4 regions of the Metabacillus mesotrionivorans genome follow, and region 3 is predicted to be linked to each of the others. Evidence: riboswitches for the same ligand, from Rfam matches in the RefSeq annotation. Region 3 holds a riboswitch; each other region holds the start of a gene.
What was found. Region 3 has a riboswitch for S-adenosylmethionine ahead of ACTSEZ_RS19330 (LLM class flavin-dependent oxidoreductase). Riboswitches for the same ligand answer to the same signal wherever they lie in the genome.

Region 1 (3,215 bases), on a different contig from region 3:
GGCGGCTGTTTTTTCTGCGATGATGTCTTTGTCAAAATCCATAGAGGCCACATGATAGGAATTCGTCAGGCTCACCATCTGCTTGAAAGGAGATGAGATGGAATGGAAAAGAACATCTGAGCTTGAGGCGGGAACAACATGGTCTTCTTCTGATTTGAAAATCAGGGCCGGACAGGTTATTTCAGACAGCACGGGCTTCGTTGTTTTGATGAGCGTCAGCAGGTTGTGGACAGCTTTAATCGGAACGGCTTCATACGTAATTTCTTCAATATCGTCCGCTTTGATATCCGGTTTTCCTTCTGGAATAAAACGGGGTTCGATCTCGTGCTGAAAAACCTCATAGCCTGGCACACTGAGTGCTGCATTGATGGTAATCAGTCCGTCAATTTCCTGGTGCCTGCAGGCAAGGTGAGCCGCTAATATTCCGCCCATGGACTGTCCGGCAACAAAGATCCTGCGGCACACTTTTCTTAGCTTTTTATAGGCTTCTTCGATATTTTGAATCCAGTCTGTAAAGCAGCAGTCTTCAAAATCGAGGGGAGTAGTTCCGTGGCCTTTCAGGCGCGGGGCATAAACGGTATAGCCTTTTGCGGCCAAAAGTTTTCCAAGCTCGCCTACACTCTGAGGCGTACCGGCAAATCCGTGGCAAAGAAGAATTCCGATCTCATTTCCTTTATGAAAAAAGCTTTCAGCTCCTGCAAGGACAGGCACATGTTTCGTCGTCATCATCATTTCCTCCCAATCAATTTTGAACTAAAAAACCCTCTCCTGCTTTCAGCTGACAAGAGAGGGTTTGTCTTTATCGGCCAAAGCATCGTGCTTTGCTGGTTGGAGCACCTTTCCGGCATGCGGCGGCTGCTGTGAAGTCATGGAGCCAGATCTCTCGTTCACTCTTGATAGGTTATATTTAATTCTTATTGGTTTAGTTGGTTTTATTGATTTTACCATGCAGCCAAGAGAGCTGTCAATCACTTCCTAAAGCAATCCTCTTCACAAAGCAGGCTGACTGGAGTAAAATACACATATTCCAATCAGACAGGTGGGTTTTAGTATGAAAACCATTCCAAAACCTCTAGTGTTAGTCAATCAATGGGTGATTGTGCTATCCGCTGCAGCATTCTGGATCAGCGGCATGGGCGTTTTTTTACTGGTGCCTCTTACGGCCGGAATCATGGGACTGCTATTTAAAGTTAACCCGATTATGAAAGCTGCCGGCACCTTTTTGAAAAAAGAGCCTTCAGCCTATATACAGGAAGATTTTGATCAGCAGCAGTTTAATCAGATGATAGCAGTGATCTGCCTAAGCCTTGGGTTTGCCGGATACATGCTTGACTGGACGGTACTTGCCTATGCGGCGACTATTATGGTTGCCATTGCTGCCTTTGCAGCGATTCTCGGTTTTTGCATCGGCTGCTTTATCCGTTTTCAGTGGCAGCAGTTTAAATACCGCAGACTTTCTAAACAGTCCAACTGATTTTTTAAAAAAGTGTTGACTTTCAGATAATACCGGAGTAAAGTAAGACACATCGAAAATATAGCTTCTTATCACGAGAGGTGGAGGGATATGGCCCTTTGAAACCTCGGCAGCGGACTCATTATGAGAACTGTGCCAACTCCAGCAGGCGTGCAGCCTGAGAGATGAGAAGAGCGAACGGTCTTTTTTTGCAGATCCAGCCTCTTCCTGTCTTTCAGGGAGAGGTTTTTATTTTTCTTTAAAATTTAATAACGATTTTCTTATCCAGAGAAGCGGAGGGACTGGCCCCATGATGCTTCGGCAGCGGACTTTTGAAAAAGTACTGTGCCAATTCCAGCAGGCAATTGCCTGGGAGATGAGAAGAGAACCGGTGATTCGTTATGCCATGCCCTCTTCTTGTCGGATAGAAGAGGGTTTTTTATTGCTAAAAATAAGGAGGTTACATAGATGATTGAATTTAAAGGCGTCACAAAGGTATACGGCAGCGGCGGCAATGAAGTGAAAGCTCTCGACGGCATTGATCTGGAAGTGAAAAAAGGGGAAATATGCGGAGTTATCGGATTCAGCGGAGCGGGCAAAAGCACGCTGATCCGCACGGTGAACCTGCTCGAGCGTCCAACAGCAGGACAGATCATTGTTGATGGACTTGACTTAACGGCTCTTTCCAAAAAGGATGTGCGCGGAGTTAAACGGAAAATCGGCATGGTGTTTCAGCATTTCAATCTGTTGAACTCAAAAACGGTCTATGCAAATGTGGCCATTCCGCTCCTGCTCTCAAATGTCCCCCAGAAAGTCATTAAGGAGCGGGTTGCCGAGCTTCTCTCGTTTGTAGGACTTGAGGACAAAGCGAATCAGTACCCTGATCAGTTGTCAGGCGGCCAGAAACAGCGCGTCGGAATCGCAAGAGCACTTGCTACACAGCCATCCATTTTATTGTGCGATGAAGCTACCTCAGCGCTTGATCCTCAGACAACAGCTTCGATTCTGAAGCTTTTGAAAAAAATCAACGAGGAATACAACATTACCATTCTCATGATCACACATGAAATGTCGGTCATCCGGGAGGTTTGCGATACAGTGGCCGTGATTGAGGGAGGAAAAATCATTGAATCAGGTTCTGTGTTTGACGTTTTCTCAAATCCGAAAACAAAGACCGCTTCAAACTTTGTCAGCTCTGTTCTGAATGATTCTATTCCTGAATCGGTCCTGAAGCTTGTTAAGGAAGAAAACAGCCAGGGACAGATTTTTAAAATTAATTTTGTCGGCAAATCCTCAGGGCAGCCGCTCCTTTCGCAGATTGCCAAGAGATTTGACCTCCATATCAACGTCCTGTTCGGCAACATTACGGAGCTTCAGGGAATTCCGTTTGGACACTTAATCGTTGAACTTCAGGGAACGGAAAGTGAAATAAAAAGAGCGCTTCTGGTAATGAACCAGGAGAACGTAACAGTGAAAGAGGTGAATGCACATGCTAGTTGATTCTCAGCAAATCATTGATGCTTTAGTTGAAACACTCGCCATGACCGGTTTTTCTTTACTTTTCTCAACGTTAATTGGGCTTCCGCTCGGGGTGCTGCTGGTCATTACCAGGAAAGGACACTTATGGGAAAATGCCATTATATTTAACATTTTGAATGGAGTTGTGAACATCTTCCGCTCTGTGCCGTTCATCATTTTGATGGTGGCGATTGTTCCGCTGACGAGACTGATTGTCGGAACGTCGATCGGAACAGCTGCAGCT
Region 2 (3,215 bases), on a different contig from region 3:
TTGTGCGGTAAACAGCAAATGCTGAATCATATCCCCCTTGAGATGTGACGGGATCAGCTCAAACATCCTGCCGACTCCTTCACGGACTGAGATGCGCTGGCTTAAAACGTCATCTTTCAGAGAGTTCCACTCAGAAGGTGCAAATTGTTTCATGAGCGCGATAATATTGTCATTGTTTGTTATCGTGCCGTCAAAATCGCAGATAATAACCGGTTTGCTCATCGGTTCACCTCCACCTGACCCCATAGATCCAGTGCAAGCTGAAGGTCGCGTTCACTTTTAGCTTTTTCAGATAATGAGATGCCTTCAAGCACAGCATCGATTGCAGAGCGGAAAGCTCTTCCGCCCGCCTGCGCACCGTCTGGATGCCCGTGTACGCCTCCGCCGGCATTAATGACGCTGTCGATGCCAAAATCCTGGATCAAAACAGGCACAAGACCCGGATGAATTCCTGCTGATGGAACCGGAAACGTTTCTTTTAACCCAGTGCTCTCTTTGCACGCTGCACCGATAGACAGTGCGGCATCCCTTTCAAGTGCCACACTGCCGTATGGCGACGGGAAGAGGGAAAAGTCAGCTCCGCACTGGCGAAGCAATTTTCCAAGCAGCAGAGAATGTGAAATCCCATAAAGGGCGGAAGAAGACAAAGCACCGCTTACAGCAGGGTGCGCCATGATCGGGACATGAATCTCCCTGTCTTCTGCAAGCTCCTGCAAAACGTCAAGACCATAAGCGAAAACATTAAAAAGAATGGCGTCCGCCCCAAGCTCTGAAGCGCGTCTTGCCTTCTCTTTGAGACTGAATGTCTTTCCGGTTAAGTTAACAGCGTACATCGCTTTGTGGCCGGTCTCCTCATACACCCTGCCGAGCAATTCTTTTCCTGCTGTGATTCTTTGTTCAAACGGCGTAAGCGGATTGTCAAACAGGATTTCGTCATCCTTTACAAGATCAACGCCGCCAAGCACCTGATTTCTTAGCTGTTCTTTTAAAAACGATAAATCACGTCCGATGACTCCTTTGAAAATGCTCATGAGAAGAGGCCGGTTATAGACTCCGAGTTTTTCCCTGATGCCGCTTATGCCGAATGCAGGTCCCTGAAAAGAAGAAAGAAGATCTCCTGTAAACTCCAAATCAAGCAGTTTCACTTCCCCGTCAAGAGATAGCTTTCCGAAAACCGTCGTCAGGACCGCAGGCAGGTCATGAGAATAGTTCACGCCGGGATAGAATATTTTCACAATACCTTTTTTCACTTTTTTTCCGAGAAACTCGGAAATGCGTTCTTCAGCATCTGTTTCTTCAACGGAAACAACTTGACCCTTATGCTGTTTCAGCTGCTGCTGTGTAAGCTCCGGAAGGTCCGTCCATGAGCCGACCGTAAGGCTGGTGGCAATTCCTTCTGCTTTTTTTTGGATGCTGTACTGATCATAGATGAGATAGGTTGCTGTAACGCCGCTCATGATTGTACCTGCCTTTCGCATTTAAATAAAAAAGGTCCCCTCCGCTGACGGAAGAGACCTTATCTGAAATGGGTAAGATCCTTATCTGCCAGCAATAGCTGCAAGATTTAGCACCGTGCTTAAACACTGTTTAAGTCGGTTGCCGGGCTTCATCGGGCCAGTCCCTCCACCTGCTCTTGATAAGAATTGTATATGTTCTGAATAACCTGAAATTAATTTGGATTATGACAGCTTTTCCCTCAGCTGTCAACCGGCAATGAAAAGAGATTTAAAGATTTTATTCTATCTGCGGCTTCTCTTAATCTCTCTTCAGAGGTTAAGAGTCCGGCACGGACATATCCCTCACCAAACGTCCCGAATCCAATGCCCGGCGCCACGCATACATGAGCGTGTTCCAGCAGATAGTCAGCGAAGGATTCCGATGTGAATCCCTCGGGTACAGGCAGCCATGCAAAGAATGATCCAGGCGGGGCCTCCACTTTCCAGCCGATGCGGTTCAGCGCGTTTATAAACGCCGCACGTCTGCTTTCATAGCGTGCGACAAGCTCGCTGACACAGTCCTGCGGGGCAAGAAGAGCAACAGCCGCAGCTTCCTGTATTCCGCTGAATACACTGACAAACATGTGATCCTGCAAAAGATTAATCGACTCTATGACACTTTTATTGCCTACTGCAAAACCGATCCTCCACCCTGCCATGTTATACGTCTTAGAAAGCGTATAAATTTCGATTCCAGTCTCTTTTGCTCCATCTGATTCTAGAAAGCTGATTGGCTTTCTGCCGTCAAAACCGATGCCTCCATAAGCAAAATCATGGACGACGCATATATCATTTTCTTCTGCAAACGCAACCGTTTCATCGAAAAAGCTCCTGCTGGCCACTGCCCCTGTAGGGTTGTTCGGATAGTTTAAAAACATGAGCTTTGCATCCGCCTTCGCTTTTTCTGAGAGCTTAGAGTAGTCAGGCAAAAACTCATTTTCCTTCAAAAGAGGCATATATTCCATACGGGCCCTCGCAAGCTCCACTCCTGACCAATAATCCGGATAGCCCGGATCGGGAACTAGAACTGTCTCACCGGGATTAAGGAGACACTGCGGAATTTCCACAAGACCTGCCTTTCCCCCAAAAAGAATGGCCACTTCTGTGTCAGGATCCAGTGTGACGCTATATTCCCTTTGATAAAATTCTGCTATCGCCGTTTTTAAAAAGCGCTGTCCTCTAAACGGTGAATATTTGTGATAGTCCGGTTTGCCTGCCGCTTCCTGCAGAGCTTTTACAATATGAGGCGGCGTCGGCTGATCGGGATTCCCCTGGCCAAGATTAATGACATCATGCCCGGCCTCAATACTCGCATTTACTTTTGCAACGAGACTTGCAAAAAATTGTTTCGGAAGATTATTCAATAGCGTTGATTGCTCAAACTTTTTCATCTTTGCACCTTCTTGTGAAAATTCTTGAAATTCTAGTCAAAAATCATATATTGTTATAGTCAGCTTGTAAAGGAAAATATTTTTTAGCGGAGATGACGTATATGAAACTTAAAATCGCCTGCCTGCAGACAGACATTGCATTCGGAAAACCGGAAGAAAACATTGCAGCAGCGGAAAAAAAGATAAAATCCATCATGCTCAGCGACAATCCTGATGTTATTGTCCTGCCGGAATTATGGACGACCGGATATGACCTGACACGTCTTGATGTGCTGGCAGATGAAGAAGGAAAACGCACCCTTTCCCTGATGAGCGGCCTTTCAAAAAA
Region 3 (3,215 bases):
TAAAGGTGTTTCCATTGCAGATAAATATGTTAAACAAATGCTTGCGGCCAATGGATGGAAATTCAAACGAAAAGACGGCAGCGGTTTGTTCTTCGAAAAAGATGGTGAAAGATTAATCGCTTCCACTCAAATGTGGACGAAAAAGTATGTACTTGTTAAAGTTCCGGATAATTGGTGATTTGGTGGTTTTTGCTGACAGGTGATTGATTAAAGTTTTTAGCCAATACCTCCAGAAAATTAAGTGGACTGAAGCGGAAGGCACTTGACTCCTGCGTGATGAAGAGGGCACTGGAGACCCCGCAAGCGCAGCGAGGAGGCTCCGCACTCCCCGCGGAAAGCAAGTGACTGGAGCGAAAGGGAACAGGTACTTTAAGTGCTAAATTAGAAATAACGCAAAAAACGCTTGGCAAATAAGATCCAAGCGTTTTTGTGCGCCTATTTATCTACTGACTTTTCAAAGCGAGAACGTACCTTGTTTCCGTTTCTTTTCTACAAGCGGCATGACCTGTGCTGAAAAACGCTCCATTTCTTCGAGCTGAGGGGAGAACTGAAGAAGCAGGAGATCAAGCCCAGCTTCTTCATACTCAAGGATCTTGTCAGCGATCTGCTCAGGAGTGCCAATCAGATTTGGACGCAGCCCGCGGTTTGAAACCGAGTAGTCATAGAGCTCAAGCTTTTGTTCAAGCTGGGATTTTGTTGTGAAGTCTTTGTATCCTGCATAGGCGGATGATTCTTTTACATTGGTTATCCGCTTCAGCTCCTGCTGCACTTCTTCTTCGGTATCCCGGCAGATGATATAGGCAGCCATTCCGAACGATTGGAATGGCTCTTTTTCGCGTGCTGCCCGCAGCTGTTTCATGCCGTCAATCTTCGTTTTGATTTCACCAGCCGTTCCCCCGTGCATCACATAGGCATCGCAATGCTCGGCAATCGTTTCTTTTCCGCGCGGGCTTTCTCCTCCTGCATAGAGAATCGGATTAGGCGTTTGCACCGGCTTAGGTGAAAGGCGGGCATTCATCAGGTCATAAAATTTTCCCTGATACGTAAACGTTTCTTTTTCCCAAAGCCCCTTCAGGACTTCAATAAATTCTTCCGTCCGGTCGTAGCGTGCGTCGTGCTCAGTAAAAATGCCGCCGTACTGCCGTGCCTCTTCCTCCCACCAGGCGGAAACAACGTTAAGCGTAAACCGTCCATTGCTGATGTGGTCAATGTTTGCTGCCATCTTTGCCGTGACGGCAGGATTGTGGAAGCCGGGTCTGACAGCTGTCATAATTTCAATTTTCTCCGTGACGGCGGCAAGAGCGGCAGCCGTTGTCCATGCTTCAAGCGAATCGTGCTCAGGTCCCTTTATGTCATTTAAGTAAAGCTCGGCGATAAGGGTGGTGTCATAGCCCCACTCCTCTGCTTTTTGGATTACCTCCTGTGCGTAGGCGTAAGTAGGAGGCATGTTTTCATCTTCAACATTTCTGAGCCATCCTCCGAAGATCGGCAGCCAAAAACCGTATTTCATTGCGGAATCCCCTCTCTCTGCATAAAAAAGCCCCTCTTGTTAGACAAGAGAGGCTGGTTCTGCTGTGCAAGTTCTAGCTCTCATCTCTCAAACAAACTGTTTGCTGGAATTGGCACGGTTTCTGCTGTCAGATCCGTTGCCGAGGCTTCAAAGGGCCATATCCCTCCACCTCTCTTGATAAGAAACGTATGAAATTAGTTGTATCATAAAATAATTTGATTAGTATGTCAATTCTAAAAAATCAGCCCAGCTTCTCCTGAAGGAACTCCGTCACCTGGTCAGGAGTCTTTGCATTCGCGCTGTGAAGATGCCCGAGCTTCTCCCCGTTTTTAAAAATCAGGATACTCGGAATCCCCATAACCTGATATTTTTCTGCGATTTCAGGGAATTCATCTTTATTGATTTCATACCACTCATATGAGGAATAAGATTCCATAATTTCGCCGATAAACATGTTCATTCTTGTACAGTCAGGGCACCAGTCTGCGAAAAATTTGATTAGCACCTCTTGATCTTGGGTAATTAATGTTTGGAACTGCTCTTCTGATGTAATTGGTTTCATGAATCAGACCTCCTTGCCCTTATTTTAATACAAAACGGGTGGTTTGCATGCAGGAAATGCCTGATGCCTGAAAAAAGGGCGGAGTAATTGCCGGTGAAAAACAGGATAAAGGCAAACATTCTTACATCCGCCTGCCTTACTGAAATTGGAAACGCCTTTAAAGGACGCAAATCGTGCCTTTGCCCGAATGTTATAAAGAAATCCATGATGGGCTATAACAATTTGGGCCGAAAGTGATAATATAGTAGAGATGAACTTTTCTTAGGGGGATATCCGCATGAAAATTAAAGTTGGATTATTATATGGAGGCAAGTCCGCAGAGCATCAGGTTTCCCTGCAGACGGCACTTGCTGTTATAAAAGCACTTGATACGAATAAATTTGATATACATCCAATCTACATTTCCGAAAAGGGCGAATGGTTCCGCGGCCCGCAGCTTACAGAGCCGGCTGCTTCACCTGCTGCCCTTCAGTTCAGCCAAAACGGCACAGCGGTTTCTCCGGTTGCGCTGAATGGGGATCTTTTCCCTGCAAAAGCGGATGAAACGAACGAACAAATTGATGTGGTGTTCCCGCTTCTTCACGGACCGAACGGCGAAGACGGCACTGTTCAGGGCATGCTTGAGCTTCTGAACCTTCCGTATGTCGGAAACGGTGTGCTTGCGTCTGCAGCAGGCATGGATAAAGTCATTATGAAAAATTTGTTTGCCCAGGCAGGACTTGAGCAGGCAAACTATGTTTCCTACATTAAGAGCGAGTGGAAAAAGGCGCCTGAAGAAGCTTATGATAAAGTGGAGCAGGAGCTTGGGTATCCATGTTTCGTCAAGCCTGCCAACCTTGGCTCAAGTGTCGGCATCAGCAAGTGCAAAGACCGCGCGTCACTTGAAAAAGCATTCGCGGAAGCATTTGATTATGACCGCAAAATCATTATTGAAGAAGGCATTATCGGACGCGAGATTGAAATCGGCGTCATCGGAAATGATGAGCCGATCTGTTCGGTTGTCGGTGAAGTTGCTCCTAAAAAAGAATTCTATGATTATAAAGCGAAATACGAAGACGGCGACACGGACATGATGATTCCTGCACAGGTTACGGAAGAGGAATATGACCTGATTAAAGAGCTTGCTATTAAGTCCTTTAAGGC
Region 4 (3,215 bases), on a different contig from region 3:
TTTGTTCCATCAACAGCAGGGTCTGCTTTGAAATTCGGTGCAGAAACGATTGTAAATGGATTTGTATGCTGAACCAGCTCATCTGGACTTCCAGGCTGGATAAAAAGCTGCTGGGCAAATAAATTGTGCCATGCAAACTCGTTTACAACCTGAATCGGAAGCCGGTATTTCGTATCGGCGCCGGCGAATCCTTTGAAAACAAAGAGCTCATTGCGGTCTTTTAAGTATGAAAGGACTTTTAAGTAAAGCTTTTCAAATGCTGCTTCTGAGAAAGGCTGATTCACAGAACCCCATTCAATTTTGTCTTCTGTGGATTTTTCGTTTACAATGAATTTATCCTTAGGTGAGCGGCCTGTATATGTGCCTGTAGTTGCACGTACGGCTCCCGTTGATGTCAAAACGCCTTCTTTTCGCTCCAGAACCTTTTCAACAAGAACTGGAACCGATAAGTTATGAAATGCATTTTCCCCATTAAGTAACACTTCAAGCTCGTTTGTGATTTCGATTGAATTCATCCCATACCCATCCTTTACCTATATTTCGGATTTTTATCTATAGTTTCATCCTGCTCTTGTTAATTAGTATAACACATTAAAATAAATAGTCTATACTATTTAACTTATTCTACGTGAAAATTCACGAAATGGAACAAATACTGTTTTGTTTTCCCTGAAAATGAGACATATATAATAGAAGTGTTTCGTCCGTATCTTTTTGTGGAAAAGAAGAAATAAGAGTAAAAAAAAGGAACATAAAAACCTTGTCATTTTTTGTTGACACCTGCACGAAAAGTACGCTATCATATGTCCTTGAACGGATTCTCTTATCCCGAGCTGGTGGAGGGACAGGCCCTGTGAAACCCAGCAACCTGCTTTTCCGGAAAAATTCATTTCAGATCAGAATGCCCTGGTGAATTTGAAAAGCAAAGGTGCTAACCTGATGCAAGGCGAAAGCCCTTGATCGATAAGAGCGAAAGGCTGCGAATTCAGTAAATAACCTTTCCTCGCGGGAAAGGATTTTTTATTTTATATGATATTTTGCCTGAATGTACTCGTGGATTCTCCTAAAACATGCCAACTGAAATATTTTGCCTAATGGTCAAAATATGAAAGGGAATGAGTTCCGTATCATCTACCTTTTGAGGAGGAAAACTTTAATGACTAAACAACGTCGTCTGTTTACTTCAGAGTCAGTAACTGAAGGTCATCCTGATAAAATCTGCGACCAGATCTCTGATTCGATTCTCGATGCAATTCTTGAAAAAGATGCAAATGCCCGTGTAGCGTGCGAAACATCTGTAACAACAGGTCTTGTGCTTGTTGCCGGTGAAATCACAACTTCTACTTATGTAGACATTCCTAAAATTGTCCGTGAGACAGTTAAGGAAATTGGCTACACTCGTGCAAAATACGGTTTCGATGCTGAAACTTGTGCAGTACTTACTTCCATCGACGAGCAGTCAGCTGACATCGCCATGGGTGTTGACCAGGCGCTTGAAGCCCGCGAAGGAAAAATGACTGACGAGCAAATCGATGCAATTGGTGCAGGTGACCAGGGTCTTATGTTCGGATATGCGAACAATGAAACAAAAGAGCTTATGCCTCTTCCGATTTCACTGGCTCACAAGCTTTCCCGACGCCTGACTGAAGTGCGTAAAGAAGATATCCTTCCTTACCTTCGTCCGGATGGAAAAACTCAGGTAACGGTTGAATACGATGAAAATGACAAGCCTGTGCGCATTGACACAATTGTTATTTCAACTCAGCATCATCCTGAGATCTCACTTGAGCAAATTCAGCGCAATGTAAAAGAGCATGTCATCAACCCGGTTGTTCCAAAGGAATTAATCGACGCAGATACAAAATATTTCATCAACCCGACTGGACGCTTTGTTATCGGCGGACCTCAAGGCGATGCTGGTCTGACTGGCCGCAAGATCATTGTTGACACTTACGGAGGCTATGCTCGTCACGGCGGCGGCGCATTCTCCGGTAAAGATCCTACAAAAGTTGACCGCTCAGCAGCATATGCAGCGCGCTACGTTGCTAAAAACATTGTAGCTGCAGGTCTTGCTGACAAGTGTGAAGTTCAGCTTGCATACGCAATCGGCGTTGCACAGCCGGTTTCTATTGCAATTGACACATTTGAAACAGGTAAAGTAAAAGAAGATGTGCTGGTAGACGTTGTCCGCGAAAACTTCGACCTTCGTCCTGCAGGCATCATCAATATGCTGAACCTTCGCCGTCCAATTTACAAACAAACGGCTGCTTATGGTCACTTCGGCCGTAACGATCTTGATCTTCCATGGGAAAGAACGGACAAAGCAGAGGCTCTTAAAGAGCAAGCGTTAAACCGATAAGATATCAAAAGATGAAACTTGCCTTTAGGCGGGTTTCATCTTTTTTTTGAGCTCATTTTTAGAAACATGAGGCCAAAATTCTTTTTTTTTGTAAAAATATGCAACTTTCCGGCAGGTTCTGTCGTTTCACAGGCAGACAAGAAGCTGGAGGGAAAAAAATGTGCGGTTTTGCAGGTGTTATTGATTACAGTCAAACAAAGAAAACGGAGTACAGGGAGCTTATAAAGAATGCGGGCAGGATGATACAGCACAGGGGTCCGGATGACAGCGGGATGTTTGAGGATGAGCACGTAATTCTTGCATTCAGAAGACTCAGCATCATTGACGTCGAGGGCGGCCATCAGCCCATGCCCTTTCAAAACGGCCGCTATCACATTGTGTTTAATGGAGAGATTTATAATTATGTGGAGCTTAGAAAACACTTGCTTTCAAAAGGAGCTTCCTTAAAAACGGAAACAGATACAGAAGTGATTGTTGCGCTGTATCACTTTTACGGAGCGGAAGTCGTCGATTATTTAAGGGGGATGTTTTCCTTTTTAATTTGGGACAGATTAGACAGGCGCCTTTTTGGAGCAAGAGACCATTTTGGAATTAAACCGCTCTACTATATTGAAGACGGACATACGGTCATTTTTGCTTCAGAGATGAAAAGTATAAAAGAATATTGTACAGACCCTGTAATTGACGTCCAATCACTGCAGCATTATCTTTCATTTCAGTATGTTCCAGATCCCCGCACCATACAGGAGCATATTCAAAAGGTGCCGCCCGGATCTGTCTTTTCAAAGACTATTGGACAGCCCCTTCAGATTGAACGCTACTGGAAGCCGATGCTTGAACCAAAACGGCAGGCTGA

Region 1: it holds a riboswitch for S-adenosylmethionine, as region 3 does, so the genes downstream of both, ACTSEZ_RS11330 (methionine ABC transporter ATP-binding protein) here and ACTSEZ_RS19330 (LLM class flavin-dependent oxidoreductase) in region 3, are expected to answer to the same signal.
Region 2: it holds a riboswitch for S-adenosylmethionine, as region 3 does, so the genes downstream of both, mtnW (2,3-diketo-5-methylthiopentyl-1-phosphate enolase) here and ACTSEZ_RS19330 (LLM class flavin-dependent oxidoreductase) in region 3, are expected to answer to the same signal.
Region 4: it holds a riboswitch for S-adenosylmethionine, as region 3 does, so the genes downstream of both, metK (methionine adenosyltransferase) here and ACTSEZ_RS19330 (LLM class flavin-dependent oxidoreductase) in region 3, are expected to answer to the same signal.

Annotation. Positions count from the first base shown of each region.
Region 1 is NZ_JBQMFF010000003.1:274,719-277,933, reverse strand. It holds gene ACTSEZ_RS11340 (alpha/beta hydrolase) at 1-726, opposite strand, end outside; SAM riboswitch class I at 797-903, opposite strand; gene ACTSEZ_RS11335 (DUF4395 domain-containing protein) at 1,052-1,474, shown strand; SAM riboswitch class I at 1,540-1,645, shown strand; SAM riboswitch class I at 1,732-1,836, shown strand; gene ACTSEZ_RS11330 (methionine ABC transporter ATP-binding protein) at 1,922-2,953, shown strand; gene ACTSEZ_RS11325 (methionine ABC transporter permease) at 2,943-3,215, shown strand, end outside.
Region 2 is NZ_JBQMFF010000001.1:598,530-601,744, reverse strand. It holds gene ACTSEZ_RS03010 (2-hydroxy-3-keto-5-methylthiopentenyl-1-phosphate phosphatase) at 1-222, opposite strand, end outside; gene mtnW (2,3-diketo-5-methylthiopentyl-1-phosphate enolase) at 219-1,457, opposite strand; SAM riboswitch class I at 1,536-1,643, opposite strand; gene ACTSEZ_RS03000 (pyridoxal phosphate-dependent aminotransferase) at 1,697-2,887, opposite strand; gene ACTSEZ_RS02995 (carbon-nitrogen family hydrolase) at 2,989-3,215, shown strand, end outside.
Region 3 is NZ_JBQMFF010000011.1:21,236-24,450, reverse strand. It holds gene ACTSEZ_RS19335 (hypothetical protein) at 1-178, shown strand, start outside; gene ACTSEZ_RS19330 (LLM class flavin-dependent oxidoreductase) at 455-1,510, opposite strand; SAM riboswitch class I at 1,588-1,694, opposite strand; gene ACTSEZ_RS19325 (thioredoxin family protein) at 1,752-2,072, opposite strand; gene ACTSEZ_RS19320 (D-alanine--D-alanine ligase) at 2,350-3,215, shown strand, end outside.
Region 4 is NZ_JBQMFF010000004.1:64,860-68,074, forward strand. It holds gene pckA (phosphoenolpyruvate carboxykinase (ATP)) at 1-515, opposite strand, end outside; SAM riboswitch class I at 821-970, shown strand; gene metK (methionine adenosyltransferase) at 1,157-2,359, shown strand; gene asnB (asparagine synthase (glutamine-hydrolyzing)) at 2,518-3,215, shown strand, end outside.